DNA from 2 places in the Massilia sp. METH4 genome. Region 1 is predicted to be linked to the other one. Evidence: predicted binding sites of a transcription regulator. Region 1 holds the regulator's gene; the other holds the start of a gene.
What was found. The regulator NrdR, encoded in region 1, represses ribonucleotide reductase genes. The targets are predictions, from matches to a motif close to CACNANATNTNGTG.

Region 1 (15,904 bases):
CCCGCCCGATTCGGTCGAGTACAGGATGTACTTGCCGTTCGGAGCGAAGCTGGGGGCCTGGTCGTTGGTGTTGTCCGACAAACGTTGCTCCTGGCCGCTTGCCAGATCCAATACATAGAGCTGGAAGTTGCCGTTGCGCCGGGAAATATAGGCCAGCGATTTTCCATCGGAGGAAATACGCGGGCTGATGTTGTAGCTGCCGTTGAACGTCACGCGCTGGGCATCGCCGCCGTTCACGCTCATGCGGTAGATCTGCGGGCCGCCGCTGCGGTCGCTGGTGAAGTAGATCGACTGGCCGTCCGCCGAGAACTGCGGCTCGGTATCGATGCCGCTGCTGTTGGTCAGCCGGCGCAGGCCGCCGCCGGTACTGTTGGCGAGGTAGACCTGCGTGTTGCCCGTCTTCGACAGCGCCAGCGCGATGCGGCTGCCGTCCGGCGACCAGGATGGCGCCGAGTTGCTGCCGCGTTCATTGGCGATCACGGTGCGCTGGCGCGTGATCAGGTTCTGCACGTAGATCACCGGCTTCTTCTGCTCGAACGACACGTAGGCCACCTTGGTGCCGTCCGGCGACCACGACGGTGAAATGATCGGCTCGTTCGACGACAGCGCCAGCTGCACGTTCTCGCCGTCGGCGTCGGCCACCTCAAGGCGGTAGGAGCGGCCCTGCTGCGTCACGTAGGCGATGCGGGTGGCGAAGATGCCGCGCACGCCGGTCAGTTTTTCGTACACGTCGTCGGCGATCTTGTGCGCCGACAGGCGCGTGAATTGCGCCGGCGCCTGCTGGTCCAGCTGCGAGATCTTCGTGTTCTGGATCGTGGACATCAGCTTGTAGCGCACGTCGTACGTGCCGTTCGGCTGCTTCTGCACGGTGCCAACGACCAGGGCATCCGCGCCGCGTGCCTTGTAGGATGCCGCGTCGACATTGTTCACGTCGCTGATCGTGCCGGCGTCGATCACCTTGAAGGCGCCACTGCGCTCCAGGTCGGTCTTGATGACCTTCGAGATCTGCGTCGGCGATTGGCCTTCGTCCACGAAGGCGGCGACCGCCACGGGGATCTGGTTGCTGCCGACACCCGAGATTTCCACGCGCAATTGCGCCTGGGCGGTCAGGCTGGCCAGCATGCCAGCGGTAAGGAACACGGAAGTAAGTTTTTTCATAGTTCGCGTCAAGGCAAGTCTTTCAAATTGAATGCCGCGGTGATTTCCCGTTCCACCGTGCCGTCTTTCTTTTTGGGCAGAGGCGACGATTTACTAATCGCGTTCTCCACGGCGGCATCGTAGGCGGGAATTCCGCTGCTCTTGATCTTTCGGACCGAAACGATTTCCCCAGTCGGCAATTGCGTAATCCTGAACTCGGCACTCGGGTTGCCGGGAACGTCCTGGCTGCCCGCGTAGCTGATATTGCTCTTGATCCTGGCCGCGATCGCGGCCTTGTAGCCGCTGTCCATCCGTGGCGCGGTCGATTTCTCGGCCGTGCCGCTGCTGGTGCCGCCCGCCGCGCCTGTGAGCCGGCGAATTTCCTCTTCGCGGATCTTGGCGATGCGTTCGGCATCCCTCTTTTCCGCAGCTTTCTTGGCCGCCAGCTCTTTCTTCTTCTTGTCCTCTTCGGCCTTCTTGTCGGCTTTTTCCTTCTGTTCGGCCAGGCGCTGCTCTTCCTCGCGCTTTTTCTTCTCGTCTTCCTTCTTCTTCTGGTCGGCGAGCTTGCGCTCATCCTCGAGCTTCTGCTTGCGTTTTTCTTCCTTCTCGGCCGCGATGCGCTTTTCCTCTTCGCGCTTCTTCTCGCGTTCCTTGCGCAGCGCGATCTCCGGATCGGGCTTGGGCGGCGTCACCTCCCGCGGCGGCGGCGGGGCCGGCGCCGGGGCAGGCGGGGGCGGCGCCGGTTCGGGTTCGGGCTGCGGCTCGGGTTCCGGCGTGGGCGGCGGCGGCGGGGCGGCCTGCTGCGTCGTCAGGTCCCATACCTCCGCTTCCACGGCCACGGGTTCGGAGCTTTGCCAATTGATGCCGCCCCACAGGAACAGGAACAGCAGCGCGTGCGTGGCCAGGGCGAGCCCGAAGGCACGCCAGCCACTGTCATGCCGGGGTACCCGATACGGGCCGCCCGTGTTCGCTTCAATTGTCGCCATGCCTTACTTCGTTGCCAGACCAACGCGGGTGATGCCCATCTTCTTCGCTTCGGAAATCAGCTGGATCACATCGTCGTACTTGCTTTCCTTGTCGCCCGCGATCAGCACCGGATAGTCGGGGTTGTCCTCGTGCAGCGCTTCCAGCTTGCGCACCAGGGCATCGCGGTTCGGCGCCGTTTCGGGCGCATCGGCATTCTTGCCCGCGATGCCGATCGACAGCGCACCGTTGGGCTTGATGGTGACCTGGATATAGGCGTCCGGCGGGCGCACCGCCTTTTCCGCGTGCGGCAGGTCGATCGAGCTCGGGTTGTTCGAGCTCGGCATCACCATGAAGATGATCAGCAGGCAGAGCATCACGTCGATGTAGGGCACGACGTTGATCTCGGATTTCAGCTTGCGGCCGCGGCCGCCGCGCATGCTGCTGTTGAAGGACGATGCCATGTTGGCTCCTTTCCCGGTTAACGCGACTGGCGCTGCAGGATGTTGGAGAACTCCTCGACGAAGCTTTCGAAGCGGATCGCCAGGCGGTCGATGTCATGCGAGAAGCGGTTGTAGGCAACCACGGCCGGGATCGCCGCGAACAGGCCGATCGCGGTGGCGATCAGTGCCTCGGCGATGCCGGGCGCCACGGCCGACAGGGTGGCCTGCTGCACATTGGCCAGGCCGCGGAACGCATTCATGATGCCCCACACGGTGCCCAGCAGGCCGATGTACGGCGACACGGAACCGACCGAAGCCAGGAAGGCCAGGTGCGACTCGAGCACGTCCATCTCGCGCTGGAACGCCGCCCGCATCGCGCGGCGGGCACCATCCAGGATCGCACCCACGTCCAGCGCCTCGCGGGCCGCGGTGGCGGCCTGCTTGCCCTTGATGAACTCACCCATGCCCGCCTCGAAGATGCGCGACAGCGCGCCGTTGTTGGCGCGGTTGCTGCCGGCGGCCTGGTACAGCTGGTGCAGGTTGCCGCCGGCCCAGAACGTTTTTTCGAAGTCGATCGTCAGGCGGCGCGCGGCGCGCACGTCGAACCATTTCTTGAAGATGTAGGTCCAGCTGACGATGGACAGGCCGAGCAGCAGCGCCATGATCAGCTGCACGATCAGGTGCGCATTGGAGATGAGGGCGATGAAGGAAAGATCTTGGGAACCGTTCATTTATAAATTAGTTAGAATGGTAACGACTAGCAAAGGCTCAAGCTGCTTCTCGGCGCTGTGAGGCGATGTGCAATTGCACGGTAATTTGCACGGTAATGCGCACTGTAACGGACTCCTGCCCGGGCGCCGTTCACGCCACATAGGCGCGCATGCGTTCGGCCGCGGCATCGGGCACCGCGCGCGGCCTCAACGCCGAGTCGACGCAGCCCACCTTCACGTGGGCCGTGTTGAGCAGGGTCGTGCCGCGCCACGCCTGCTGCCGGAACACGACGGAGGCGCGGCCAAGCTTCTCGATAACTAGTGTTAATGATAGAGCATCGTCCAGTTTGGCCGGCGCATGATAGTCCGCGCTGACATTCTTCACCACGAACATGGCATCGTGCTCTTCCAGCAGCACCTGCTGGCCGATACCGATCGCGCGCAGCCATTCGGTACGGGCGCGTTCAAAGAACTTCAGGTAATTGGCGTAATAGACGATGCCGCCCGCGTCCGTGTCCTCGTAATAGACACGGACTTCCCAGGTGAACTCTGAAGACATGGTGAGATTGCTACAAGTGTTATTGGGCAACATTCTACGCCATTTGGCATGAAACGTTGCTAAAAGTTTGCTGACGGTATGTCAAGCTGATCAGTTAAACAAATTCGCCGCGCCCGACCAATACTTGTAACATTCGCTTACGAATCTTTCGCGTCGGTAATTTCTTACGACGCACGCTTGATCGCCAGCGGCCCGGCGGCCTGGCAGGTCGGCATCATCTCGATCATGTTGATGTTCACATGCGGCGGCAGGGTGGCGATCCAGTACGCGGTGGCAGCGATATCGTCCGCCGTCAGCGGCGTGGTGCCTTCATAAACCTTGGCGGCCGCCGCATCGTCGCCCTTCAGGCGCACGTTCGAGAACTCCGTGCCGCCGCACAGGCCCGGCGCGATATTGGTCGCGCGCACGCCCGTGCCGACGAGGTCCGCGCGCAGGTTCAGCGTGAACTGGTCGACGAAGGCCTTGGTGGCGCCATACACATTCCCGCCCGGGTAGGGGAAGCGGCCGGCCACGGAGCCGATGTTGATGATCAGGCCGCTATTGCGTTCCACCATGCCCGGCAGCACGGCGCGGGTCATCGTCACCAGGCCCGTGCAATTGGTCGCGATCATCGTTTCCCAGTCTTCCAGCTGCGCCTCGTGCGCCGGCTTGATGCCGAGGGCGAGGCCGGCGTTGTTGACCAGCACGTCGATCTCGCGCCAGCCCGCGGGCAGCGCCTGGAGCGCGGCGTGGATGCCGGCCTTGTCGGTCACATCCAGCGGCACGGTGCGCACGTTGGGGCCGAGTTCGCCGGCCAGCGCTTCCAGCCGGTCGGCGCGGCGGCCGGCGATCAGCACGCGGTGGCCATTCGTGGCGAAGATGCGCGCCATCGCGGCGCCGAAGCCGGCGGTTGCGCCGGTGATGAAGACGATCATGGACGTTTTTCCCAAAGTGCGGTTGCGCGGAAATTTAACCCAGAAGCAAATTCTGGGGCCAGACCCTTTTGGGTCTGATCCCGGCTTCTGCCGTTGGGGTTAAACAAGGTAGAGGCATCGAAGCCGGCAAACCCAAAGATTGTAGCCGAAACGACAGTGTTGTGGTCGCGCTACCAACGCCGTCGTCTTGAGAACGGCAAGCTGTTTCCTTGCCCAGACTCTGCACATCACATACAATCTCGGCTCCATTTATGTCTCACGTAACTGGCGAAAAGCGGCAATGCCGTCGGCATGATCGTCGGCAAATACGCGAAAGGTGGGTATCCACCGGGGAACGTGGGATGTCTCAACGCCGTTCGCCTGGGCAGCCTCGATGGAATCGCGCGGATGCACGCGCGACCGGGCTGCCTTTGGCCACCCGGCCCGCGTCATTCGATCCTATCTGCCAGTCCTAATCGGAGTTATTTCATGTTCGCAAAAGATCACACCCTCGCCTCCATCGACCCGGAACTGTTCGGCGCCATCCAGAGCGAGAACAAGCGCCAGCACGACCACATCGAGCTGATCGCGTCGGAGAACTACACCTCGCCGGCCGTGATGGAAGCGCAGGGCTCGCAACTGACGAATAAATACGCGGAAGGCTATCCGGGCAAGCGCTACTACGGCGGTTGCGAATACGTGGACGTGGTGGAACAGCTGGCGATCGACCGCGTCAAGCAGCTGTTCGGCGCGGAAGCCGCCAACGTGCAGCCGAACTCCGGTTCGCAGGCGAACCAGGGCGTGTTCTTCGCCGTGCTCAAGCCGGGCGACACGATCATGGGCATGTCGCTGGCCGAAGGCGGCCACCTGACGCACGGCATGGGCCTGAACATGTCCGGCAAGTGGTTCAACGTGGTGTCCTACGGCCTGACCGCCGAGGAAGACATCGACTACGCCGCCATGGAAAAGCTGGCCAACGAGCACAAGCCGAAGCTGATCATCGCCGGCGCCTCGGCCTTCTCGAAGAAGATCGACTTCGAACGCTTCGCCGCCGTGGCCAAGGCCGTCGGCGCCTACTTCATGGTCGACATGGCCCACTACGCCGGCCTGATCGCCGCCGGCCTGTACCCGAACCCGGTGCCGCACGCCGACTTCGTCACGTCCACCACGCACAAGTCGCTGCGCGGCCCGCGCGGCGGCATCATCCTGATGAAGGCCGAGCACGAGAAGATCATCAACTCGGCGATCTTCCCCGGCATCCAGGGCGGCCCGCTGATGCACGTAATCGCAGGCAAGGCGGTGGCGTTCAAGGAAGCGCTGTCCGATGAGTTCAAGGCCTACCAGCAGCAGGTGGTCAAGAACGCCGACGTGCTGGCCAAGACGCTGATCAAGCGCGGCCTGCGCATCGTCTCCGGCGGCACCGAGTCGCACGTGTTCCTGGTGGACCTGCGCGCCAAGAACCTGACCGGCAAGGAAGCCGAGGCGATCCTGGGTTCGGCCCACATCACCTGCAACAAGAACGGCATTCCGAACGACCCGCAAAAGCCGTTCGTCACCTCCGGCATCCGCCTGGGCAGCCCGGCGATGACCACCCGCGGCTTCAAGGAAGCCGAGGCCGAAGAGGTCGGCAACCTGATCGCCGACGTGCTGGACAACCCGCATGACGCCGCCACGATCGAACGCGTGAAGGCCGCCGTGAAGGTCCTGGCCGACAAGTTCCCGGTTTACGCGTAATCGGCACATTGCTACTATCGGGGCGCCGGGCTGCAAAGCCCGGCGCTTTTTTCATCCTCATTCCATCACCACATGAAATGTCCGTTCTGCCAGCATGATGAAATCCACGTCCTCGATACGCGCGTATCGGAGGAGGGGGATGCGATCAAGCGCCGGCGGCGCTGCGGCAGGTGCGACAAGCGTTTCACCACGTACGAGCGGATTGAACTTTCGATGCCGTTCGTGGTCAAAAAGAACGGCAGCCGGATGGAGTACTCCGAAGCAAAATTGCGCGGCAGCCTGATGCTCGCGCTGCGCAAGCGGCCGGTGGCCGCCGCCGCGGTCGACGACGCGGTAAAGGCGATCGAGGAAAAACTGCTCACCAGCGGCAAGCGCGAAGTCGATTCGAATTACATCGGCGAGCTGGTGATGGCCGAGCTGAAGCGGCTCGACAAGGTTGCGTATATCCGCTTCGCCTCCGTCTACAAGAATTTCGAGGACCTGGCCGAATTCCAGGATGCGATCGAGGAAGCCGGCCAGGAGCGTAAGCGGCAGGACTAGAAGTAACGCCGCACAGCCGGCGCGGCAGGAGTAGTGCCGCACAGCCGGCGCGGCAACGCCGCCGGGGGCGTCGCAGCCCGTCACTATCATCTTTCACCTCGGACGTGGTCGCTTTTGACTGCGTTTCCTGCGCTGGCGCAAGTCTCCACGGAAATTGTTGAGCTAAGCCGCTCGAGCTTGAGCAGCCACAACCGCCCCGCGCCGCTGCCGGCTAACTTGTACGGCAATGTCGATGGGGGGAGGTTGCCGATGCGCCATGTTGCCGGGTTCGCCTTGATGGAAGTGCTGGTCGCCGTCTTCGTGCTGGCCTTGGGCCTGGTGGGCGGCATGGCGATGCAATTGCATGCGATGCGCGCGCGGCACGAATCGGCGCTGCTTTCCGCGGCATTGCAGATCGCCGTGGCAATGGCCGACCGCATGCGCGCCAATGCCGGGCAGGTGCCGGTCTTTTACCTCGACGTCGACTACGACGCGCAGGCTGCAACAGGTCCGGCCGCGCTGGACAACCCCTGTACGGCCGATTCCTGCAACCCGGCCCAAGTGGCGCAAGCCGATATCCACGAACTGCAAAGGCAGGTCCGCACGCAGTTGCCTGCCGGGCGGGCACGGGTATGCCGCGATGCGCAGCTATACGAAGCAGGCCGCATGCGCTGGGAATGCAGCGGCGCGCCGGGCGACCCCGTCGTCGTCAAGATCGGTTGGCGCGGCAAGCGGGCGGACGGCACGCCGGAGCGCCGCGAAACACCGGGCGTGGCTGTCACGGTGGCCGGGGTGGGGCAATGAGGGCGCCAGGCCGCCAGGGCGGCATCGGCCTTGCCGAGATGCTGGTCGCATTGGGGCTTGGGCTCGTCGTCGCGCTGGCGGCGGCGGCGATGCTGCTGGTCGCCAACGGCGACTTCGCGCAGCATGCGGCCAGCGCCCGGATCGACGATGGCGGGCGCTATGCGCTGGAGCTGGTCGGGCAGGCGCTGCGCCAGGCCGCCTGGACTGACCTCGATGCGGGCACACCGCCGCCCGACGGCGATGCCGCCATCGCCGGGCTCGACAACCGCACATTGCCGCGCATGGCGGCCGGCATGGAGGAGGCGTCGCCGGCCCGTACCCTGCATGGCAGCGACGTGCTTGCCATTCGCTTCGCCGGGTCGGGCACCGACGGCGGCGATGGCTCGATCGTCGACTGTGCCGGCTTCACGGTCGGCGCTGGAGAAGCCGGCTGGAGCATCTTCTACGTCGGCACCGCCGGCGACGGCGAGACGGAATTGCGCTGCAAGTACCGAGGAAACTCGGGCGCCTGGAATGCCGATGCCATCGTGCGCGGCGTCGATTCCTTCCAGGTGCTGTACGGCCTGGATACCGATGCCGATGGCATTCCGAACCGCTACCTGAACGCCACTGCCGTGCACGCGCTCGATGCGGCGCTGCCGCTGTCCGGTGCGACGCACCAGGAGCGGGCACTGGACCTGCGCCGCAAGACGCACTGGAAAAGGATCGTCGCCGTGCGGGCCGCCTTGTTGCTGCACGGCGAGGCGCGCTCGCGCGCCGGTTCGCTGCCGGTGCGCTGGCAACTGTTCGGCGGCCGCGTGGACCCGGACGATCCCGGCACGCTGGTCGACGAAGCCGCGATGCCCGAGCCCCTGCGGCTGCGCGCGCGACGCCTGTTCGACACGGTGGTGCTGCTGCGGAACCGGGACGGTTGACGATGTGCCGGCGGCAGGACGGCATCGCGCTGGTCGTGACGCTCGTGATGCTGGTGGCCGTGCTGATGCTGGCCGCCAGCGCGGCGGGATTGGCCCTGATGGGAGAGAAGGCGGCACGCGCCGGGCGGGACCGGCAGGTGGCGCTGCAAGCTGCGGAGGATGCGCTGATGGATGCGGAACGCGATATCGAGGAAGCGGGGGCCGACCGGGCCGCCTTGCTGGCCGGGCCGGCGGCGTTCGGCCCCGGCTGCGGCACCGGCGCGGCCCTTGGCCTGTGCGGCCCGGCCGGCGATGGGGCGCCGCCGGCGTGGCAAGCGGTCGACCTGGCGGCGGAAGGCGCCAGCGTGCCGCTCGGCCATTTCACGGGCGCGGCGATGCAGACGGGGGAGGGCGCGCTGCCCATGCGGCGCCCGCGCTACATCATCGAACGGCAGCCCTACCGTCGCGCGGGCGAGGAGGCCGGCGGCATGCCGCGCTATTACTATCGCGTGACCGCGATCGGCTTCGGCAACCGCGAAGGCACGCAGGTCGTGCTGCAATCGGCCTGGCGCCGGCCCGGCGATTGATGGAGGGACGATGGAAAGGTCCAGCCATGCATCGTCGCGCTGCCGCCGCACGAACGGCCGCGCCATGCCATTCTTCGCACCCGGCCTGGCGCTGGGCCTTTGCTGCGCCACGGCCCTGGCGCCGGCCGCTTCCGGTCCGCCGGCCATCGTCATCGACGGCCAGGCCGCGGCGCTGGCCTGCGCCACCGACCGCCCTGTGCACGGGGCCGCGCTGGCCGTTGCCGGAACGGGATCGCCGCCGGCAGCGGGGAGCCTGTTCCGCGTCTCGTACGACTTCGCAAGCGGCAGCGGCACGCTGACCCGTACCCCGCTGAGCCGGGGCGAGGCGGGCGGTGCCACGCCCGTGTGGGATGCAGCGGCCGTCCTTGCCGGCACGCCGCCCGCGCGGCGCCGCATCTACACCATGCAGGCCGACGGCAGCACGGCGCCGTTCGAGTGGGACAGCCTGGCGCCATCGCAGCAGGCTGTCCTGGACCTGCCGCCCGGCGGGGGCGCCGCCGACGGCCTCGGGCCGGCCCGCCTGGCGTGGCTGCGTGGCGAACGCGCGCTCGAGGGTACGACGTTCCGCCGCCGCGCCGGCCTGCTGGGCGACTCGGTGCACGGCGCGCCTCTCTACATCGGGGCGGGCGCCAACCGGCATGCCGACATCGCGTATTCGGCCTTTTACCGGGGCACCGAGCGCCGCACCCCGGCCGTGTACCTGGGGGCGAACGACGGCATGCTGCATGCGTTCGACGCCGCCACGGGCAGCGAGTTGTTCGCCTATGCGCCGGCGATGCTGGTGCCGGCACTGAGCGCCTTGCCTGCTCCAGACTACACGCACCGCGCATATGTCGACGGGCCGCTGGCTGCCGGCGAAGCCTTCATCGGCGGCGCCTGGCGCAGCGTGCTGGTGGGTTCTCCCGGCGCCGGCGCCCAGGGCTTGTTCGCGCTCGATGTCACCGATCCCGCCGCGTTCGATGGCGGCCTGGGCGTACTCTGGGAATTCACCGACCGCGACGATGTTGCCATGGGAAATGTGATGCAGCCGGCACAGGTGGCGCGGCTGAAGCTGCGCATGCGCGGCGACACGCCCGTGTACCGCGATTTCGCCGTGACGGGCAATGGCTTGAACAGCCATGCTGCCGATGCCGCGCAGGGCGAGGCGAACGGCGCCCTGTTCCTGCTCGCGCTGGACAAGCCGCCCGCCGAGCGCTGGCGGATCGACACCAATTACTACCGCCTCGACACGCCGCCGGGCGACCCGGCGCGCCCCGGCGGACTGGCAGCGCCCGCGCTGGTGACGAACGAGGAAGGCGTGCTGCGCCATGCGTATGCCGGCGACCTCCAGGGAAGGTTGTGGCGTTTCGACTTTACCCGCCACGCGCCATGGCGCGGCAATCCCCGCCTGCAACCCGTATTCATGGCGCGTGACGGGGCGGGCCGGCCGCAGCCGATCACGCAGCCGCCGCGGATCGTGCACGCGCAAGGCGGCGGGTACCTGCTGCTGTTCGGGACCGGCAGCCTGTATGGCCGGGCCGAGCGCGACCCGGCGGGCTTCGCGCCGCAATCGTATTACGCGGTGCACGACGATCCGGCGGCACCGGCACGCCCTGCGCCGCTGGAGCGGAGCGACCTGGCCGAACGATACGTCGAAGGCGAGGCAGCGGATGCGCGGTTCACGGTCCTCGGCCGGCAAGCCACGGCCGGTTCCGGTCGGCGGTACAAGGGCTGGTACCTGGATTTCCCGGCGGGCGGCACGACCGGCGAGCGCAGCGTTGCGCCCGGCGCGCTGGCGGACGGCAAGCTCGTCTTCACCACGGTCGTACCCGGCAGGGACCGCTGCGCGCCCAGCGCCAGCCGCCGCTATGTGCTGGATGCATTGACCGGCTTGCCGGTCAATGCCGGCGGCAGCGTGCTGGCGCGCGGCCTGACGGGCGTACTCGTGCCAGACGTCGTCCACGGCGCTCCGTTGCTGCTGCCCGGCCCACGCAGGCCCATGGCGCGCGAGCCGACCGGCCGGGTACGCGTGACGCGCGAGACGGCGATCCTGCATGCCGGCACGGCGGCCGAAGTCGACGGCGGCGTCAGCGGGGCTAGCTGGCCTGCCGGCCGCCTGTCGTGGCGCGAGGTGGCGAACTGGCGGCAATTGCATCGCGCGGCGGTGCCGGGAGGACGGCCATGAAACGCATGCGGCACGGCAGCCGGGGTTTCACCCTCATCGAACTCATGGTCGTGGTGGCGCTCGTCGGCGTGCTGGCCGCGCTGGCCTATCCCGGCTATCGCCAGCACGTGGTACACGCCAGGCGTACCGAGGCGCAGGTGGCCTTGCAGGCGCTGATGCAGCAGCAGGAACGCTACTTCACGCAGCACAATCGCTACATCGCCTTCGGTGCCGGGGCTGATACGGCCGACGCGCGGCTGTTCCGCTGGTGGTCCGGCACCAGTGCCGCCACGAGCGCCTATGAAATCGAAGGCAAGGCTTGCGACGGCGAAGACATCGCCGATTGCGTGCAACTGATCGCCACCCCCGGCACCACCCGGGTGGGCCGCCGCTTCCAGGACCCGTCATGCGACCGCCTGATCCTCACCAGCACCGGCCTGCACCTGGCCAGCGGCCCGGCCACCCGCTGCTGGCACTGACGCCGGCGGCGCGCGCGTTCACGCTGGTGGAGATGATGGTCACGCTGGCCATCGCCGCCATCCTGCTGGGCGCGGCGGCGCCGGGTTTCCAGGCCATGCTCGAGCGCCATGCGGTGCGCGCCGCGGCCGCCGATCTGCTGGGGGCGCTGCACCTGGCCCGTTCGCAGGCGATCGGGCGCGGCGAAACCGTCGTCGTCGCGCCGGCCGACGCGGCCGGGGCGGCCTGGCGTGGCGGCTGGGCCGTGTTTGCCGATCCCGACGGGGACGCCCGGCCCGGGCCGGGGGAAACGGTCCTGTTCCGGCATGGCCCGGCACGCGACGGCCTGCGCATCTGGTCGCGGCTGACCCACGCTGCGCCGCCTTTCCATGTCGCCTATAATAGTGCAGGCCGTAGTTGCCGTGCCGGTAACAGCCGGGCGCCCAACTGGGGCACGCTGTCGCTGCAGCTCGGCAGTACGCGGCGCAACATCAAAATCAATATGCTGGGCCGCGCGCGGCTGTGCGACCCGGCCGTGGAATCCGGCTGCGACATGGCAAGCTCCGCCGGCGAATAGGGACCATGCAAAGCAATGATCTGAATATCGGCAACGACCACGCGGGCAGTGACCGGCCGGGGAACGACCTGGCGGCCATGCGCCTCGCGCTGCAATGGGCGGAGAAGGGGCTGTACACCACCTCGCCGAACCCGCACATCGGTTGCGTCATCGTGAAGGAGGGCGTCGTCATCGGCGCCGGGGTCACGCAGCCCGCCGGCCAGGACCATGCCGAGATCCAGGCGTTGAAGGACGCCGAGCGCCGCGGCTTCGACGTGCGCGGCGCGACCGCCTATGTGACGCTGGAACCGTGCAGCCATTACGGCCGCACGCCGCCCTGCTGCGACGCGCTGGTGCGCGCCGGCCTGAAGCGGGTGGTGGCGGCGATGGAAGACCCGAACCCGCTGGTGGCGGGCCAGGGCCTGGCGCGCCTTGCGCAGGCGGGCATCGAAGTCTCCTCGGGCCTGCTGGCCGACGAGGCCTACGAATTGAACATCGGCTTCTTCTCGCGCATGACGCGGCAATTGCCCTGGGTGCGCATGAAGGCGGCCGCGAGCCTGGATGGCATGACGGCACTGCACAACGGCACCAGCCAATGGATCACCGGTGAGGCGGCGCGCAGCGACGGCCATGCATGGCGCGCCCGCGCCTGTGCGATCCTCACCGGCATCGGCACCGTGAAGGCGGACGATCCGCAACTGAACGTGCGCGCCGTGGCCACGCCGCGCCAGCCACGCCGCATCGTCGTCGACAGCCGGCTCGACATCGATCCGGCCGCCCGCGTGCTGCAGGGCGGCGGCACGTGGATCGTGGCCGCCGTGACCGATCACGAGCGCGAGGCGCGCCTGCGCGATACGGGCGCGGAGATCATCACGCTGCCAAATGCGCACGGCAAGGTCGACCTGGCCGAACTGATGCGCGAGCTGGGGCGGCGGCAAATCAACGAACTGCACGTGGAGGCGGGCACGAAGCTCAATGGCTCGCTGGTGCGCGAGCGGTGCGTGGACGAGCTGCTGCTGTACCTCGCGCCCACGCTGCTGGGCGATGCGCAAGGCATGTTCGCGCTGCCGGCGTTGACCGACCTGGCCGGCAAGTACCCGTTGAAATTCCACGAGACCCGGATGGTGGGGGACGACCTGCGCATCCTGGCCCGCTTTAGTTATTGACCTGCTCACTGACCTGCTCACCGACCCATCACTGAAAGAGAAGAACATGTTTACCGGAATCGTCGCCGCTGTCGGCAAAATCCAGAATGTCACCCCGCTGCCCGGCGGCATCGATGCCGGCGTGCGCCTCGTGATCGACGCGGGCGGCTTGCCGATGGCCGACGTGGCCCTGGGTGATTCGATCGCCATCAACGGCGCCTGCATGACCGTGGTGGAAAAGACCGCCGACAGCTTCGCCGTCGACGTGTCGCGCGAGAGCCTGAACTGCACCGCGGGCCTCGATGCCGTGGGCGAAGTGAACCTGGAAAAGGCGCTGACGCTGAACGAGCGCCTCGGCGGCCACCTGGTTTCCGGTCACGTGGACGGCCTGGGCGTGGTGCGCAAGTTCGAACCGGTCGGCGAATCGTATGAACTCGTCGTCGAGGCGCCGGCCGAGCTGGGCAAGTACCTCGCGTTCAAGGGTTCGATCGTCGTCAACGGCGTGTCGCTGACCGTCAACCGGGTGGAAGACGTGCCCGGTGGCTGCCAGTTCTCGATCAACCTGATTCCGCACACGATCCAGGTCACCACATTGAAGCACCTGAAGGCGGGAACGAAGGTGAACCTGGAAATCGACCTGATCGCGCGCTACGTCGAGCGCATGCTGTCGGTCGGCAAGGACGTGCAAGGCTGACCGCCATGAAGGCGCTGGCCGGGCTGTTGCTCGCTGCATGCTGCGCCAGCGCCGGTGCGACCGGCAATATGCCGGTCGTCTTCGAGCCGGCCGGCCCTCAGCGGATGCCGGGCAAGGAAATCTGCAAGAATGACCCGGCTTCCGCTTCGGGCAATGACACGGCGGCGATGACGGCCCTGCTGTCCGCCCCCGAATACGCCTCGGTGCGGCCGCTGTTCAATGCCGCGCAGCCGCAGGTGATGTGGTGGATCCGCAAGGCCGCGTCGATGGATTTGCAGGCGCTGCTCACGGCCTTCCACGAAGCGAACCACATGCTCGACTTCGCGCTGTCGGCATGCCACGGCAACCGCGCGGTGTTCCACTTCCGCGGCGAGATCCACGTGACCGACTACGAGTGGGGCCAGGCGCCCGGCTTCGTGCTGGCGGCGCGCGAAATCCCCGAGAACATCAAGGCCCAGGCGAACGGCCGCTATGGCGTCTACTTCGGCAACCGCAACGTCAACCGCGGCGACTTCTTCCCGCTGATCGACGAATTGAATGCCCATGTGGCCGGCGCCGAATTCGAAGTGGCGCTGGCCGATACGCCGGTGTACCGGGAGATGGCGAAGCGGGCCAACTCGATCAACGGCAATATCGGCGGCATGGCCGACTTCATGCTCTACACTGTCGCCTACCTGAAGGCGCTGCGTGCCAGCGATCCGCCGGCGTGGACGCGGCTGGTGGCACGCAAGAAGATGATGGCGCACGTGCAGCGGCTGTGGACGGCCGCCGAGGCCGTACTGGCCAAGGCTGCGCCGCTGGCGCCGGAGCACGGCGGCCTGTACCAGTACCCGACCGCCGCCCTCGTCGCCGCCTATGCGCCGGCCATGCTGGCCGAACTCGATGCCGCGGGCATCCGCCACGGCGGCCGCGCTCCGGCACCCAAGCCGATCGCTTCGCCGGTCAGCGCGCCTTCCGCGGCGCAATGAAATCCTGCTCCACGGCCGCCTTCAGCAGGTCGGGCGGCAAGATGCCCTGGGCGATGATGAAGTCGTTGAATTCCTTCTGCCGGAACTTGTCGCCCAGCTCGATCTCGGCCAGCGTGCGCAGCGCGCGCAGCTTCACGTAGCCGTAGTAATACGAGGTGGCCTGGCCCGGCGAGCGGTAGGAATAGCGGTCCACTTCCGATTGGGCGAACGGCTCCGACAGGCCCACCTCCTTCATCAGGAATGCCTTGGCCTGTTCCGGCGTCATGCGGCCCAGGTTGATCGACGGGTCGAGCATCGCGCGCGCCATGCGCAGCTGGCGCATCTGCAGCGACACCAGCTGGGCCTCCGGCGGCATATGGGGCAGGATCAGCGCTTCCGAGTACAGGCCCCAGCCTTCCACATTGGTGCTGTTGAAGGCGAAGTTGGCGCGCGCGATCGACATGCCCTGTTCCACCATCGAGGCGAACTGCAGTTCGTGGCCGGGGCGGGCTTCGTGCGCGGCCAGGGTCCACGCCATGGCCTCGTAGTCGAAATCGTCCATCTTGCCCTTCGATTTCGGGTTCGACAGCGGGATCACGAACTCGCCGTACTCGCCGGTATTGCCGATCAGGCGGGGCGGGCTCATGAAGGGCGCCGGCGTGGCGGCCGCCTCGGCATTGGTAGCCGTGCGGATGTTGGGCGCGCGCGTGGGCAGCGTGAC
Region 2 (15,904 bases), 2.8 Mb from region 1:
CACCGGACAGGTTCGACTTCACGTACAGGTTCTGGAACGTCGGTTCGATGCAGGCCGAGACGCCGATGATGTTCGAAATGGTCGCGGTCGGAGCGATCGCCACGCAGTTCGAGTTGCGCATGCCGAACTGCTTGATGCGTTCGCGCAGCGGGGTCCAGTCCATCGACGACGACATGTCCTGCTCGAGGTAGCCGCCGCGTTCTTCGGCCAGCAGCTTCACGGAATCCTGCGGCAGGATGCCGCGATCCCACAGCGAACCCTTGTACGAAGCGTACTGTCCACGCTCTTCGGCCAGCTCGGTCGAGGCCCAGTAGGCGTAGTAGCACACCGCTTCCATCGACGTATCGGCGAAGTTCACCGCTTCCTGCGAGGCGTATGGCACGCGCATCATGTGCAGGCAGTCCTGGAAGCCCATCACGCCCATGCCGACCGGACGGTGGCGCATGTTCGCGTTGCGCGCCTTGTCCACGGCGTAGTAGTTGATGTCGATGACGTTGTCCAGCATGCGCATGGCGGTGCGGATCGTCTTCTGCAGCTTCACGTGGTCCAGCTTGCCCTCTTTCATGTGGGCCGGCAGGTTCACGGAACCCAGGTTGCAGACGGCGATCTCGTCCGGGCCGGTGTTCAGCGTGATCTCGGTGCACAGGTTCGAGCTGTGCACCACGCCCACGTGCTGCTGCGGCGAACGGATGTTGCACGGATCCTTGAACGTGATCCACGGGTGGCCCGTCTCGAACAGCATCGACAGCATCTTGCGCCACAGGTCCAGCGCCTGGATTTTCTTGAACACGCGGATTTCGCCGCGGGCGGCAGCCGCTTCATAGCCCAGGTAAGCCTGTTCGAATGCCTTGCCGACCTTGTCGTGCAGGTCCGGCGTCTCGGACGGCGAGAACAGCGTCCACTCGCCCTTTTCCATCACGCGCTTCATGAACAGGTCGGGAATCCAGTTCGCCGTGTTCATGTCGTGCGTGCGGCGGCGGTCGTCGCCCGTGTTCTTGCGCAGGTCGAGGAATTCTTCGATGTCCAGGTGCCAGGTTTCCAGGTAGGCGCAGACGGCGCCCTTGCGCTTGCCGCCCTGGTTCACGGCCACGGCCGTGTCGTTGACCACCTTCAGGAACGGCACCACGCCCTGCGACTTGCCGTTGGTGCCCTTGATGTGGGCGCCCAGCGCGCGCACCGGCGTCCAGTCGTTGCCCAGGCCGCCCGCGAACTTCGCCAGCAGTGCGTTTTCCTTGATCGCGTCGTAGATGCCTTCCAGGTCGTCGGAGACGGTGGTCAGGTAGCACGACGACAGCTGCGAGCGCAGCGTGCCCGAGTTGAACAGCGTCGGCGTCGACGACATGAAGTCGAACGAGGACAGCAGGTTGTAGAACTCGATGGCGCGCGCTTCGCGGTTCTCTTCATTCAGGGCCAGGCCCATGGCCACGCGCATGTAGAACGCCTGCGGCATTTCGATGCGCACGTCGCGCACGTGCAGGAAGTAGCGGTCGTACAGGGTTTGCAGGCCGATGTAGCCGAACTGCAGGTCGCGGTCGGCCACCAGGGCCTTGGCCAGCTTCTGCAGGTCGAACTCGGCCAGTTTCGGGTCCAGCAGCTCGGCGGCGATACCTTTCGCCACGTACTGCGGGAAGTATTCCACGTAGGCCGCGGCGGCTTGCGCCTGCGGGGTTTCCTTGCCGAAGACTTCCTTGCGGATCGTGTGCAGCAGGATGCGGGCGGTGACCTGCGAGTAAGCCGGGTCCTTTTCCATCAGGGCTCTGGCAGCCAGGATGGCGGACTTGTACAGTTCCTCGACGGGCACGCCGTCATACAGGTTGCGGAAGGTCTCGGCCAGGATCGCGTCGGCATCGACGTGCTTTTCCAGGCCCGAGCAGGCGGCGTCGATCAGCTCGCGCACTTCCTGCACCACCAGCGGGCGGCGCTGGCCGTTGTCCAGCACGTGGAATTGCGGCTCGGCCACTTCCGGTGCGCCGGCGGCGGCCTTCTTGGCGCGGCGCTCTTCCATCTGCTTGGCGCGGTACAGCACGTAGGCCTTGGCCACGTCGTGCTCGCCCGAGCGCATCAGGGCCAGTTCCACCTGGTCCTGCACGTCTTCGATATGGAACGTGCCGCCGGAAGGCTGGCGGCGCACCAAGGCATTCACCACATTGTTCGTCAGCTGTTCGGCCAGGTCGCGGATGCGCGCGGACGCGGCGGCGGGGCCACCCTTTTCCGTCTGCACGGCCAGGAAGGCCTTGGTCATGGCGACGTTGATCTTGGAGGGCTCGAACGCCACGACGGCACCGTTGCGACGGATGATGCGGTAGTCGCCGAGGTCGGCTGCCGTGGTCAGGCCGCTGGCCGGCTGGGCGGACGCTGGCACCGCTGGTTGCGATGCTGCTGGGGTGGTGATGTCTTGGTTGGATTGCATGTATGCTCCCGATTGATTGTTCGGAAAAAATTCTTTGCCACCTGCCGTAACAAAAAACGGCATGAAAACGGCAAAACCGGGCCCCTCGAACTCATGTCCGACAGACTCTCCGGTGCCGGGATTTCGCCCGGTGGCTGCTGTGCGACGCCCTGCTGGCGCCCTCTGTGGATGTTGACGCTGGTCAAAGTTATCCAAGCAGTTATCAACTGAGTTATCAACCAGGTTATGCACCCGGTTATCAACTGCTTATCAACCGATTTATCCACGAAGGCACTAGATTTAGTGCGCCACACAATTTCTGGCACTAATTGTAGTGAGCGCGCTTGCTCGCGACAAGCGCTACAGGCGGAATTTTTTTGCCAGAACGGCTAATAATTCTGTTGACTTTTCAAGCTTGCGATAAGGACGGGCGTTCTTCGTTGAGCACACGCTCGCCCACGAAATGTGGTAGGTCGGGGGCGGTGCTTAATGCTTCAGCAGAAATGTTTCTTACGTTGCCGGATAGGCATCGAATGCCAGCCGCGAACACATGAGGCGCCTGGTGTCGTACACCTTTTCCGCAGGAAAAGGTGTACGACACCAGGCCTTCAGCCGCCGCTGGCCGGCAACTTACCCCTCCGGCTCCTGTATCCCCAGCTTCTGCATCTGGTACCGCAACTGCCGGAAACTGATCCCCAGCAGTTGCGCGGCCTGCGTGCGGTTGTACTGGGTCTGCGCGAGGGCGCGCACGATGATCTCCCGCTCCACCCGCTCCAGGTAGGCTGGCAGGTTCGACGGCAGCACGGACAGGTCGGGCAGCGGCGGCATGCGCTCGCTGCCGGGCGCCGGCGCCGGCACTGAAACCGGGGGCGCGGCGGCAGAAGCCGGACCCGGACCCGGACCCGGAACCGGCGCGGCGGCCGGCACTTCGGCCAGCTTCGCCCCCTTCAGCGACAGGTCGGCCACGTCGATCACGCCATCGTTGGCAAAGGCCAGCGCCCGCTCCAGGATGTTTTCCAGCTCGCGCACATTGCCGGGAAAGCTGTAGCCGCGCAGCGCGTCCAGCACGCCGGGGCCCAGGGTGGCCGGCTGGCCGCTGGCGGCGGAGAGCCGGGCCAGGATCGCGTCGGTCAGCACCGGCAGATCGTCGAGCCGCTCGCGCAGCGGCGGCAGCGACAGTTCGATCACGTTCAGCCGGTAGAACAGGTCTTGCCGGAACTTGCCCTGCTCCACGCAGCGCGCCAGGTCCTGGTGGGTGGCGCTGACGATGCGCACGTCCACCGGTTCCTCGGCGGTGGCGCCGATCTTGCGCACGCGCCGCTCCTGGATAGCGCGCAGCAGCTTCACCTGCATGGGCAGCGGCAGGTCCGCCACCTCGTCGAGCATCAGCGTGCCGCCGTTGGCAGCCTGGAAGAAGCCGTCGCGCTCGTCCGCCGCACCCGTGAAGGCGCCCTTGCGGTAACCGAAGAACTCGGCCTCCATCAGCGCCTCGGGAATTGCGCCGCAGTTCACGGCGATGAACGGCTTGTCGGCCCGTGAACCTTGCGCGTGGATCTCGCGCGCCGCCAGTTCCTTGCCCGAGCCCGATTCGCCGGTGATGGCGATCGGCGCCATCGAGCGGGCCAGCCGGGCGATCTGCGCGCGCAGCGCCTGCATGGCGGCCGACTGCCCTTTCAGCCGGCTGTCCACCGGGCCGGGATGCGGCGCGGCGGCGCCAGGCGGCGCATTGAGCTTGAGCGCCGACTGCACCATCACGCGCAGCTGGTCGAGCTGCAAGGGCTTGGTCACGTAGTCGAAGGCGCCCGCCTTCAGCGCCACCACGGCGTTTTCCGCGCTGCCGAACGCCGTCACCACCGCCACCGGCAGGTTGCGGCCACTGGCGGCGATCTCGCGCACCAGTTCCAGGCCCAGGCCGTCCGGCAGGCGCATGTCCGTCAGCACCAGGTCGTAGTCATGGGCGGCCAGCAGCGCGCGGGCGCCGCGCAGGTCGGCGGCGCCGTCCACGTCCAATCCCATCTTGAGAAGCGTGATTTCCAGCAGGTCGCGCAGGTCGTCCTCGTCATCGACTACCAGAACGCGGGGGGAAGAGCTCATGGCCTGTCTTCTCGAGAGGGTTGCGCGAACGTGATGACGAACCGGCCGGACGACCCCGGCACGGCCACGGGGCCCGTGTCGAAGCGGTATTCGTAGTCCAGCATCGCGTCGTTGTTCAGGCACAGCTCCCGCGCCAGGTAGAGGCCCAGGCCCGTGCCCTTCGACGACGTAGTGTAGAACGGTTCGAACAGGTGGGCCCGCACCTCTGTCGAGATGCCGGGACCGTCGTCCTGCACGTGCAGCTCGGCGCTGCGGCCCTGCACGCCGACCACGAACAGCCGGATCGACGAGGGTTGCCTGCTGGCATAGCGGATCGCATTGCCGAGCAGGTTGAGCAGCACGGCGCGCAGGTGCACGGGATCGAAGCGCACCGTCACGTCGCTCACGCGGGAAATATCGAGCACGCGCGGGTCGAGCCGCTGCGTTTCGTCGAACTCGGCCTTCAACTCGGCCACGAGCGACGCCAGCGCCAGCGGCTCGTCGTGCGGGTGCGCCTTGCGCGACAGTTGCAGGATGTCTTCCACCATACGGTTCACGCGCGCCACGTTGTCGCCGATGATCTTGACCAGCCGCGCGTGGACGGGCGAGTCCAGGTCTTCGGCCAGCAGCGAATTGGCGTGGCCGATCGCCGACAGCGGATTGCGCACCTCGTGCGCGATGCTGGCGGTCAACCGGCCCATCGAGGCCAGCTTCAGTTGCTGCGCCTGGTTTTCGATCGCCGTCACGTCCTGCAGGAAGATCACGTTGCGCTCGGTGCCCAGTTCCATCGTGTCGGCGGCGGCGAAGCGCACCTTCAGGTGGGCGGCCAGGTCGGCGCGCGCGCTCCAGGCGGCGGCCAGCTCCTGCAGCGCCGGGTCTGTGTAGGGCTTGATCGTCACATAGACGGTGTGGAGGGCTGGATTCGCACGCCAGTGGGCGTAGGCTTGCGCGATCGGGTGCAGCGAAGGCATCGCGGCCAGCCGCAGGCCCAGCGCGCCGGCCAGCCCCAGCATCTGCCGCGCGGCCGGGTTGCCGGCCAGGAGTTCGCCGTCCGGCCCCACCACCACGATGCCATCCCCGGCCTGCGACATCACCAGCCGGTTGACGGCCTGCTGCACGCCGATCTCGACCCCGCGCTGCGCCGCCAGCGCCTCCTGCTTGATCAGCCGTGCCGCCATGCGGTTCACCAGCAGCACGGCGGCGAAGAAGGCCGCGCCGTACAGGCCGGCCTGCAGCACGGCCATGTCGCCGGCGCCCGACAGGGCACGCCAGATGCTCTCGGCCAGCATGTACAGCGAAGCAAGCGCCGTGCAGAACAGCGCGAGCATGAGCGGCGCCAGGATCGCGCAGCCGGCCAGCGGAAACAGGTAGAGGATCGCCAGGCCGCTGCGCAAGCCCCCGGCCGCTGTATACAACAGGGAGATCACGACCAGGTCGCAGGCGACCTGCGAAAGCAGCTGCACCAGGAAACGGCGGCGCCACCAGGCGGCCATGAGCGCGAACACGATCGCCAGGAACAGGTAGGCGGCGCAGGTTTGCGCGTACAGGAAGTCGCCGGAAGTGGTCAGAGCGCGGCTGTCGATGCTCAGGTAGACCAGCAGCACCAGGGCGATGACCACGCGCGTGGCGTTCAGCGTTTGCAGCGAGCGCCAGAACGTTTCCCGCGCAGCAGCGGACAAATGCGGCGGCAAATGCCGGGGCAAGGCCGGCGGCGGCGTCGCGGTATCGATCACGCCGCTCACCCGGCCGGCGTCATTTCACGGGCGCGTGGGCCGGGCTGCAATAATCCCGCCCGCCCACCGGCACGTTTTCCGATGCGGGAAAATGCACGCCGCACTGGGCGCAGCGCAGCATCGGCTCGGCGCGCACCACCTCGCGCTGCGCCGACTGCCGCTGCTGCTCCCTTTGCTGCTGCTCCCTCTGCTGCTCCCACAGCTGCTGTTGCCGGCGCTGCGATTGCTTCAACTTGGAACGGATGGCGAAATACACCAGCAGCGCGAGCGCCAGCCAGAACAGAACACGTGTCATGCGAAACCTCGGTGTAGCACTACTTCCAGGACAAAACGGCTGCCGACATAGGCCAGCAGCAAGGTGGCGAAGCCCGCCAGCGTGAACGACAGCGCCGTCTTGCCGCGCCAGCCGCGGAAGTGGCGGCCGGCCAGCAGCGCGGCGAACAGTATCCACGAGAGCAGCGTGAACACGGATTTATGGTCCCACTTCAGCGCCTGGCCGAACAGCTGCTCGGAAAAGACGATGCCGGACAGGACGGTCAGGCTGAGCAGCACGAAGCCGAAGCCGATCAGGCGGAACAGCAGCTTTTCCATCGTCAGCAGCGCCGGCAACTGGTCCAGCGCGGCGGACAGGAACGTGACCTGCTCGCTGCGCGTGTGCAGGCGCGACTCCTGCAATGCCATCAGCACGGCGTGGAAGGCGGCGATCGTGAGCGTGCTGTAGGCCAGCGTGGCGATCGCGATGTGCCAGCCGAACATGGGCGAGCGGCCTTCCAGCGCGATCAGCGCGCCGGGGAACAGCGCCTGCAGCGCGCAGGCGATGGCGGCGCACGGCATCACCATGCGGCGCAGGCCATCGAGGGAGAAATTGCGGTTTTCGATCCAGTAGGCGCCCACCGAGATCCACAGGGCGGACGACAGCATCGCGGCAAAGCCCAGCCGCAGCGAGCCGGGCACCACGACATCCATCCATAGCCCGGCACCGTGCACCAGCCAGGCCAGCGCGGTGACGGCGGCAATCGGCCTGGCTTTCGCCGCGGGCAACAGGGCGCACACGAGGTACAGCAGCGCGGCTGCGATCAGGAGAATGGTTTGCATCCGCGCAGTTTACACTAACGCGGCTTTGGTGACCGGGGGCAAGAGCCGCCCGGGTCTGGTGTCTGACACCATTTCCCCTTGGGAAATGGTGTCAGACACCGGTTTTCCGCGAACATGCCGACCTCGTGGGAAAACCGGTGTCGTACACCTTTTCCGCAGGAAAAGGTGTACGACACCAAGAGCCGCGGGCCGGATCAATCCACTGCCGCCAGCCGTACCTCGTCCTCGTGGTGCCGCTGCTGCTCCTCCATCACCAGCTGCCCCAGCTCGCGCTTCAGGGTGTTGAACTCGGGCGAGGAAGGATCGCGCAGCCGGGGCAGGTCGACGAGGATGTCGCGCTTGATCGTGCCGGGGCGGTAGGTCATCACCACGATGCGGTCGGCCAGGTAGATCGCTTCCTCGATCGAATGCGTCACGAAGATGATCGTCTTCCGGAGCTCGGACCAGATACGCAGCAGCTCGTCCTGCAGGTTGCGGCGGGTGAGCGCGTCGAGGGCGCCGAACGGTTCGTCCATCAGCATGATCGGCGAATCGAGCGCCAGCACGTGGGCGATCGCCACCCGCTGCCGCATGCCGCCGGACAGGTCCTTCGGGTAGCGCTGGCGGAAGTCCGACAGCGACAGCATGGCCAGCAGCTTGTCCACGGTCGCGCGGATCTTCTCCCTCGGCTGGCCCTTGATCTCCAGGCCGAAGGCGATGTTGTCCTCGACCGTCATCCAGGGGAACAGCGCGTATTCCTGGAATACCATGCCCCGTTCCGGGCCGGGGGCGGCGACCGCCGAGCCGTCGGCGGTGATGATGCCCGAGGATGGCGGCGCGAAGCCGGCGATCGCGTTCAGCAGCGTCGACTTGCCGCAGCCCGAGGGCCCCAGCAGGCAGACGAACTGGCCACGCGGGATCGCCAGGTCGATATCCTTCAGGGCGACGACTTCCCGCCCGCCCGTGGCGAACACCTTGCTGACGCTTGAGACGATGATGTGCGGTTCATTGGCGTGCGCGTTCATGTCAGTTCTCCAGGCCGCGGTGCCAGCGCAGCAGGTGGTTGTTCAGGCGGTTCACGCCCACGTCGATGGCCAGCCCGATGAGGCCAATGGTGAACATGCCGGCGATGATCTTGTCCGACCAGAAGTATTCGCGCGCCTCGGTGATGCGGAATCCCAGCCCGTTGCTCACGGCGATCATCTCGGCCACGATGACGACGATGAACGCCGTGCCGATGCCGATCCGCACGCCGGACAATATATAAGGCACGGCGGCCGGCAGGATCACGCGCAGGAACATCGTGCTGCCCGCGGCGCCCAGGTTGCGGGCGGCACGGATATAGATGCCGTCCACCTGCCGCACGCCGGCGATGGTGTTCATCAGCACGGGGAAGAAGGCGCCCAGTGCGATCAGGAACACGGCGGGCGGGTTGCCGAGCCCGAACCACAGGATCGACAGCGGAATGTAGGCGATCGGCGGAATCGGCCGCAGCAGCTGCACGAGGGGATTGAGCCACGCATACACGCGCGGGCTGGCGCCCATCGACAGGCCGATCGGCAGCGCCAGGCCGGCGCCGATGGCGAAGCCGACCGCCACGCGATACAGGCTGCCGAGCGAATCGTGGATCAATTCGCCGGACGCGGCCCAGGCCAGCCAGGATTGCGTGGCCGGATCGTGCGGCTGCAACGGCAACGCGTATTCAACCCATTTCGTCACCACCGCCCAGGGCGACGGCAGCACCTGGGGGTTCACCCACCCCAGGCTGGATGCGACCTGCCAGGCGGCGATCGCGAGCACCGGCACCACGAGGCCGGTGCCCACCTCGCGCCAGTCGATGCGTGCCATGGCCGGCCTCCTATTTCACGCCCAGGCTTTTCTTGGCCTGGTCCAGCAGGTCGGTCTTGACCCAGTCCTTGGCCAGCGGCGGGCGGCTCATGCGGCCCACGCCGGTCTTCACCATCACGTCGGTGGTCGTCTGGATATGCGCGGGGGTGATGTCGTAGGTGTAGGGCGAGTTGCCGATCGCATCCTCGAAGTCGTCCTTCGAAATCTGGCCCTTGAATACCACGTCGCGCACGTACTTCTCGGCCGTCGCCTTGTTGTCGATGAAGGTCTTGGTCGCCTCCAGGAAGCAGCGCATGAACTTCTCGGCCACCGGGCGGCGCTCGTTGTAGAACTTCTCCGTCATCACCATCGTGCGCACCGGTTCGCCGATCGGCGTGTTGTACGGCTTCATGATCTCGGTGCCGAAGCCCTTGTTGATGGCCTGCGAGGATTGCGGCTCGGATTGCATCATGGCGTCGATGTTCTTGCCCAGCAGCGCCTGGTTCAAGTCGGCGTAGGCGAGGAACACCAGGCGCACGTCCTTGCCCGGCTGGTCCGAAGCCGTCAGCCCCGCCTGCTGCAGCTCGGCCAGCAGCAGCACTTCCTGGATGCCACCCCGCGTCACGCCCACGCGCTTGCCCTTCAGGTCGCGAAGCGATTTCATGTTCAGATCCGCGCGGCCCACGAGCCGGGCGCCGCCCTTGGCGAAGCCGGCCACCACGTAGATCGGCGCGCCGCCGGCCCGCCCGGAAATGGCTGCCTCGGACGCCGTGGCGCCCACGTCGAGCTCGCCGGCGATGATCGCCTGCATCACGTCCAGGCCCTTGGCGAACACATGTTCCTCGACCTTGATGCCGCACTTCGGCGCAATCTCCTTTATGTACGAGACCGCACCGTAGTGGGCGAACTTCAGGTTGCCCAGCCTGACCACGTCCTGCGCCTGGGCGCCATGGACGGCGCCGAGCGCCAGCACTGCCATCCCCAACCTGGTTGCCCACTCAGTTGCCCACTTGGTTGCCCACTCCGCCACCATCGACTTCACTTTCATCCGGGTTTCTCCTCGAAAGAACGATCAGGCCGGGCTTACCGGCCACAGCGATTGCCCGGTCATCATACCGTGCCGCCCTGTGTCGTAGTCAGGTTGTGTTGCCGTTATGCACAACCGGACCACGAGCACGAGCACAATGCCCCGCCGGCAAAAACTGTCGTTGAGAAATAACAAGAGTTGCGTCCGCGCCCGCGTGGCTTTCCGTGAGATTTCTCGCGTTCCGTGCGGCGCATAATGCATCGCAATCGATCATGAAAGGGAAGACCATGACCTCCTATGCAAGGCTGGCTCCGTTCCTGCTGGCCGCGAGCCTGCTGGCGGCTTGTGGCGGCGGGGGTTCCGACACGCCGGCACCGGCGACGGCACCCGGCTCCTCGGGCCCGGTTACGCTCAGTGCGACCGCCGGCACGACGCAGTTGCTCCCCGGCGGCACGGCCACGCTGACCGGCACCGCCTCCGACAACAGCGCGATCACCTGGCAGCTCGCCCAGGGGTCACCCGGCGCGCTGTCGGCCGCGACCGGTGCATCCGTCACCTATACCGCTCCCGCATCGGGCCTATCGGCCCCCACGCCGGTGACGGTCAGCGCCACGGCCGGCGGCGCGACGAAGACGGTCACGCTGCTCGTCCACCCCTCGCCCGGCACCCCGGGCCTCAGCCTGCTCGCCGGCTCGCTCGGCAGCCACACGATCGTCGACGGAACGGGCACCGCGGCGCGCTTCGGGTCGATCGGCGACATGGCGGTGGCGGCCGATGGTTCGCTGGCCGTGGTCGACTTCAAGAAGCTGCTGCCGGTCGTGCGCCGGATCGGCGCCACGGGCGCCGTGACGTCGATCCCCGTCCCGGCCGGCGAGGATCCGGTATTCTGGGCCGTGCACGCGCTGGGCGTCGCTGCCGACGGCACCGCCTGGATGGTGCGCGAAAACGGGGTCCTGGGCACATTGCTGAGACTCGGCACGGATGGCAACGTGTCCGCCGCCGGCGGCCCGCAGCCGGAACTTCTCGGGGCCACCGGGCTGGTCGCAGGCGCCGCCGGCGAGCTGTTCGTGCAGACGACGAGCTACTCGGCATGCGCCCTCTATCGCGTCACCGACCAGGGCGCCGTCGCCCTGCTCGCCGGTGGCGGATGCGGGGCGCCCCTGGACGGGCGCGGCGCCGCCGCGGTGTTCAGCGCGCCGTCCGACCTGACCCGCGCCGCCGACGGCAGCCTGTACATGGTGGACGACGAGCAGATCCGCCGGATCGCGATGGATGGGACCGTGACGACGATCGTGCCGCGCGACAGCGCGGGCGTTCCCGTGCTGACCTTCCCGTTCAGGCCCCGCAGCATCGCCGCGCGGCCCGACGGCTCGCTTGCACTGCTGGCATGGGACGCGAAGGAACAGGTCGTGTGGAGCGTGGCGCCGGACGGGCTGGCCACGGTACTGTTGCGCCGCCCGGTCGTCCCCGTCGTGAACGGCACGAGTCGCCGGACCGATTTCGCGCTCGTGCGCAGCGATGCGGCGGGACGGCTGCTGCTCGCCACTCAAGGTGAAATCCACGTGCTGCAAGGCAGCACCACCACCCTGTTTGCCGGCCTGGAGGACGACGCCGTCGCCGACGTGGACGGCGCGGGTGCCGCCGCGCGCTTCGTCGATCCCAAGTATGTTGCTTCCGACCTGCGCGGCAACGTGTACGTTGCCGATCAACCGGTCTATTACAACCAGCCCGTCGGCTTCAGCAATGACCGGGGACTGTATGTGCGCAGGATCGATACATCCGGCAACGTGACGACGGTGATCCGGAATGCGCAGTTCGGCCGGCCGGCGGGCCTGCTGGCCGACCAGGGCGGCAACCTGTATGTCGTCGAGCAGAACTCCTTGAACGGCCGCTACCGCATGCCCGGCGGCGCCGTGTACAAGATCGGGCCGGACGGCACCACCACCCTGATCGCGGGCACGCTCGCCGCCAGCGGCAGCGTCGACGGCAAGGGCCCGGAGGCGCGCTTCGTCTGGCCGACCTTCGCCGGCATCGCGCCGGACGGCACGCTGTATGTCAACGACGATGGCGGCGTGCTGCGCAAGGTCGCCCAGGACGGCACGGTGACGACGGTGACGGCGCTCCCCGACGACGTGGCACGCGCGCCGGACGGCAAGCGCTACGGGTACGACGGCGAGACGGTGTACCGGATCGAGGCCGATGGAAGCCGCACCGTGGTGGCCGGCAGCAAGGGCATGGAGGGCACGGTGCTGGGTCCATTGCCCGGCGCCCTGTCCGCCCCGATCGTGACCGACGGCATGCTCGGCCCGACCGGCTTGCACACGTTCGCGCTGATTTCCAACTCCGCCATCGTGAAGCTGGTCCTGCCCCACTGATGGAGAAAAGCGGGGGTGCGGCAACGGCCGCCGCGCCCCCGATCAGTCGTTGCCGTGACTGTCCTGGCCGTGCCGGCGCACCCGTGCCAGGCGTTCGCCCGTGTCGGGATGGCTGGACAGGTAGGCCGGCACCCGCGCCTCCTTCTCCAGTTCCTGGAAGGCCGCGAAGACGTGTTCCAGGTGTGCCAGCGGCAAGCCATTGCGTTGCAGCAGGGCGACCGCGTAATCGTCGGCTTCCCGCTCGGCGTCGCGCGAATAGTGCAGGTCGAGTGCCAGCGCCGGCAGGCCGGCCACCAGCGAGCTGGCATCGCCGGAGAGCAGCAGCCCGGCCGCCGCCACGGCGGAGCCCTGGATCAGCCGGCGCGTCAGGTGGCGTCCGTGCAGGTGGCCGAGTTCGTGCGCCAGCGTGGCCATCACGGCCCCGTCGTCATCGAGCAACTCCACCATCTCGTCGGTCAGCACGATGTCGCCGGACGGCAGCGCGAACGCGTTCGGTCCGATGCGGCTCTTGCGAAACAGCAGGCGCCACTCGGGCGCCGGGCCGTCGAAGGTGTCGGGCGGCACGAGCCGCGCAAAGCGCTCGGCCAGTTCGCCGCGCCGGGCCGCCGGCAATTGGCTGGGCGAGAACACATGGCGGTCCAGCAGCGCCAGCGTGCCCTGCCCCATCTGCCGCTCGACCGCCACGGGCAGGTTGCGCGCCACCAGGTCGGCGCCGACCGGCAGCACGAACAGGTAGCCCAGCACCAGCACGGCGGCCGTCGCGCCCAGCGCTGCCACCGCGCCGCGCCAGCTCTGCTGCATCCGCACCACCGTGGTGTCGCGATGGCCCGTCGCGTGCAGCAGGGCGTCCAGCGCCTGCTGGTCGTCCGCTTCGAACGTGGCTTCGTCGGGGAACGTGAGCTTGCGCGGTGCGCGGGCGATCCGCTCGGCCACGCGCATCTCCGCCAGTGGCGTGCTGCGTTCCACGTCGCCGGCCAGGTGCACGGCGCCATCGCGCACGGCCAGCGTCACGCGATGGGCGCGCGACGTGAGGCCGTCGAAGTAGCTGCCGGTCAGTTCTTCCGCCATGGCGTTACAGGGCCAGGTCGAAGCCGCCGAGGTCGGCGGCGCTTTCGCCGATCGCACCGATTTCGGCGCGCTGGCCGGCCGTGATGTCATCCAGGCTGCCCTCGACGACCAGCGAAGTGCACGCGAGGCGGTAATTCGCCGCCCGCACCGTGGCGAACGGAATGAACAGGCCCAGTGTGAAGAGGATGCCCAGCGTGTTGGTGATGTACAGCCAGGCGATGCCCTTGAGCGTCATCGTCGAACGGAAGCGATGCTGGGCGAGATAGGTGTGGTTCCAGATCAGGTTTTGCAGCGCCGTCATGGCCACGAACATCACGACCAGCATGTAGGGGTAGACAGCGAACGCCATCAGGATCGTCAGGTCTTTCCCGGCCCCGAGGGCGATTCCCGCGAACGACACGACGGTCATCGCGACGATGGCCAGCAGCATCATGCCGAATACACCCAGGTAGATCTTGTAGAAGCCGCGCACCGGCGCGTCGAAGCTGAACGGCACGTTGCCATAGCGGCTTTCGGTATGCTGGAAGCGCTTGACGCGCTGGTGGACGAACGGGTACAGCAGGCCCAGCGTCAGCACACCGAGCAGCGGCAGCACCAGGTAGTGGAAATAGGCGCCCTTGGCGCTGCCGCGGAAGGAAAAGCGGATGCCGCGATAGCTGCTGTTGTACAGCGCGAACTGCAGGCTTTTCCACAGCATCCATGGCATCACGGCCATCCACAGCACGAAGACGCCGGCGGCCACCGCCGGCGCGGTCTGCAAGCCGATGTTGTAGGCGCCCAGCATGACGGCGGCGATGATCCGTCCCTTGAGGATCGCGCCGGGCTTGGCATGGTATTCGAAACCGCCGCCCGCCAGCCGGGTATTGGCATAAAAATATTGATTGGTGCGGACCTTTGCCCAGGCCGAATAGATGCCGAGCGTGACGATCGTCAGCAGGACGTTGACGATCCAGATCCTGAAATACTCGCTGCCCGAGGCAGTGAACTCGAATTTCTCTTCGCGGCTTTCCGGCGCCGCCTCTTTCAATGCCGCACCGCCGCTGTATACGCTGCTCATGATGCTCCCCATGGTTAAAGTGAACGAGCACGATGCAGGTGGTCGCAATAGTTGTCAATGAGAAATAGCAAAGAGGCACATAAAGTGTGCACGGCTGTGACAATTGGAGAGCTTCGACCGCCGTCGCGGGGAAACCGCGCCTGCCGCACTAATGTAAAATGGCGCGGTTCCGGGCCCGTGCCCGCCCTCTCATATCTGATCACCCGACATGCTAGACAATCTGACTCAACGCCTCGCCAAGGTCGTCAAGACCATGCGCGGCGAGGCCCGGCTGACCGAAGCCAACACCGCCGAAATGCTGCGCGAAGTGCGCCTGGCCCTGCTGGAGGCCGACGTGGCCCTGCCGGCCGTGCGCGAATTCATCGGCAAGGTCAAGGAAAAGGCGCTCGGCGAGGAAGTCGTCGGCTCGCTGTCGCCGGGCCAGGCGCTGGTGGGCGTGGTGCAGCGCGAACTGGGCGCCCTGATGGGCGCCGATCTCGGCCCCGAAGCCACCCAACTGAGCTTCGCCCAGCAGCCGCCGGCGATCATCCTGATGGCCGGCCTGCAGGGCGTGGGTAAAACCACCACCGTCGGCAAGCTGGCCAAGTACCTGCGCGAGCAGAAGAAGAAAAAAGTGCTGACCGTGTCGGCCGACGTGTACCGCCCCGCCGCCATCGCGCAGCTGCAATCGGTGACCGGCCAGGCCGGCGCCGACTTCTTCCCGTCGACGGCGCAGGACAAGCCGGTGGACATCGCGCTGTCCGCACTGGACTGGGCGAAGAAGCATTATCACGACGTGCTGATCATCGACACCGCCGGCCGCCTCGGTATCGACGAAGAGATGATGAAGGAGATCGCCGCCGTGCACGGCGCGGTCAAGCCGATCGAGACGCTGTTCGTCGTCGACGCGATGCTGGGCCAGGATGCGATCAACACCGCCAAGGCGTTCAACGACGCGCTGCCGCTGACCGGCATCGTGCTGACCAAGCTCGATGGCGATTCGCGCGGCGGCGCGGCGCTGTCCGTGCGCCACATCACGGGCAAGCCGATCAAGTTCGCCGGCGTGTCCGAGAAGCTCGATGGCCTGGAAGCCTTCGATCCCTCGCGCATGGCCAACCGCATCCTCGGCATGGGCGACATCCTCGCGCTGGTGGAAGAGGCGCGCAAGGGCGTGGACGCGAAGGCCGCGGCCGACCTGGCGGCCAAGGTGAAGGCGGGCGGCAAGTTCGACATGAACGACTTCAAGGCCCAGCTGGGCCAGATGAAGAAGATGGGCGGCATGGCCGGCCTGGTCGACAAGCT

Region 2: a site for NrdR is predicted at 2,682-2,695, ahead of V6Z91_RS04010 (ribonucleoside-diphosphate reductase subunit alpha). Genes of this name have one in related genera too.

Annotation. Positions count from the first base shown of each region.
Region 1 covers NZ_CP146614.1:3,689,621-3,705,524, forward strand. Annotated here, with positions in the region: gene tolB (Tol-Pal system beta propeller repeat protein TolB) at 1-1,158, opposite strand, end outside; gene tolA (cell envelope integrity protein TolA) at 1,167-2,123, opposite strand; gene V6Z91_RS16175 (ExbD/TolR family protein) at 2,127-2,564, opposite strand; gene tolQ (protein TolQ) at 2,582-3,274, opposite strand; gene ybgC (tol-pal system-associated acyl-CoA thioesterase) at 3,405-3,812, opposite strand; gene V6Z91_RS16190 (SDR family NAD(P)-dependent oxidoreductase) at 3,977-4,726, opposite strand; ZMP/ZTP riboswitch at 4,977-5,099, shown strand; gene glyA (serine hydroxymethyltransferase) at 5,195-6,439, shown strand; gene nrdR (transcriptional regulator NrdR) at 6,512-6,979, shown strand; gene pilV (type IV pilus modification protein PilV) at 7,229-7,762, shown strand; gene V6Z91_RS16210 (PilW family protein) at 7,759-8,676, shown strand; gene V6Z91_RS16215 (PilX N-terminal domain-containing pilus assembly protein) at 8,679-9,242, shown strand; gene V6Z91_RS16220 (PilC/PilY family type IV pilus protein) at 9,253-11,406, shown strand; gene V6Z91_RS16225 (type IV pilin protein) at 11,403-11,864, shown strand; gene V6Z91_RS16230 (GspH/FimT family pseudopilin) at 11,792-12,418, shown strand; gene ribD (bifunctional diaminohydroxyphosphoribosylaminopyrimidine deaminase/5-amino-6-(5-phosphoribosylamino)uracil reductase RibD) at 12,496-13,563, shown strand; gene V6Z91_RS16240 (riboflavin synthase) at 13,610-14,236, shown strand; gene V6Z91_RS16245 (hypothetical protein) at 14,242-15,204, shown strand; gene V6Z91_RS16250 (DUF885 domain-containing protein) at 15,179-15,904, opposite strand, start outside.
Region 2 covers NZ_CP146614.1:900,116-916,019, forward strand. Annotated here, with positions in the region: gene V6Z91_RS04010 (ribonucleoside-diphosphate reductase subunit alpha) at 1-2,410, opposite strand, end outside; gene V6Z91_RS04015 (sigma-54 dependent transcriptional regulator) at 3,020-4,483, opposite strand; gene V6Z91_RS04020 (ATP-binding protein) at 4,480-6,195, opposite strand; gene V6Z91_RS04025 (PP0621 family protein) at 6,215-6,490, opposite strand; gene ccsA (cytochrome c biogenesis protein CcsA) at 6,487-7,290, opposite strand; gene V6Z91_RS04035 (ABC transporter ATP-binding protein) at 7,485-8,294, opposite strand; gene V6Z91_RS04040 (ABC transporter permease) at 8,296-9,117, opposite strand; gene V6Z91_RS04045 (ABC transporter substrate-binding protein) at 9,128-10,075, opposite strand; gene V6Z91_RS04050 (hypothetical protein) at 10,396-12,498, shown strand; gene V6Z91_RS04055 (M48 family metallopeptidase) at 12,541-13,566, opposite strand; gene V6Z91_RS04060 (YjgN family protein) at 13,571-14,623, opposite strand; gene ffh (signal recognition particle protein) at 14,832-15,904, shown strand, end outside.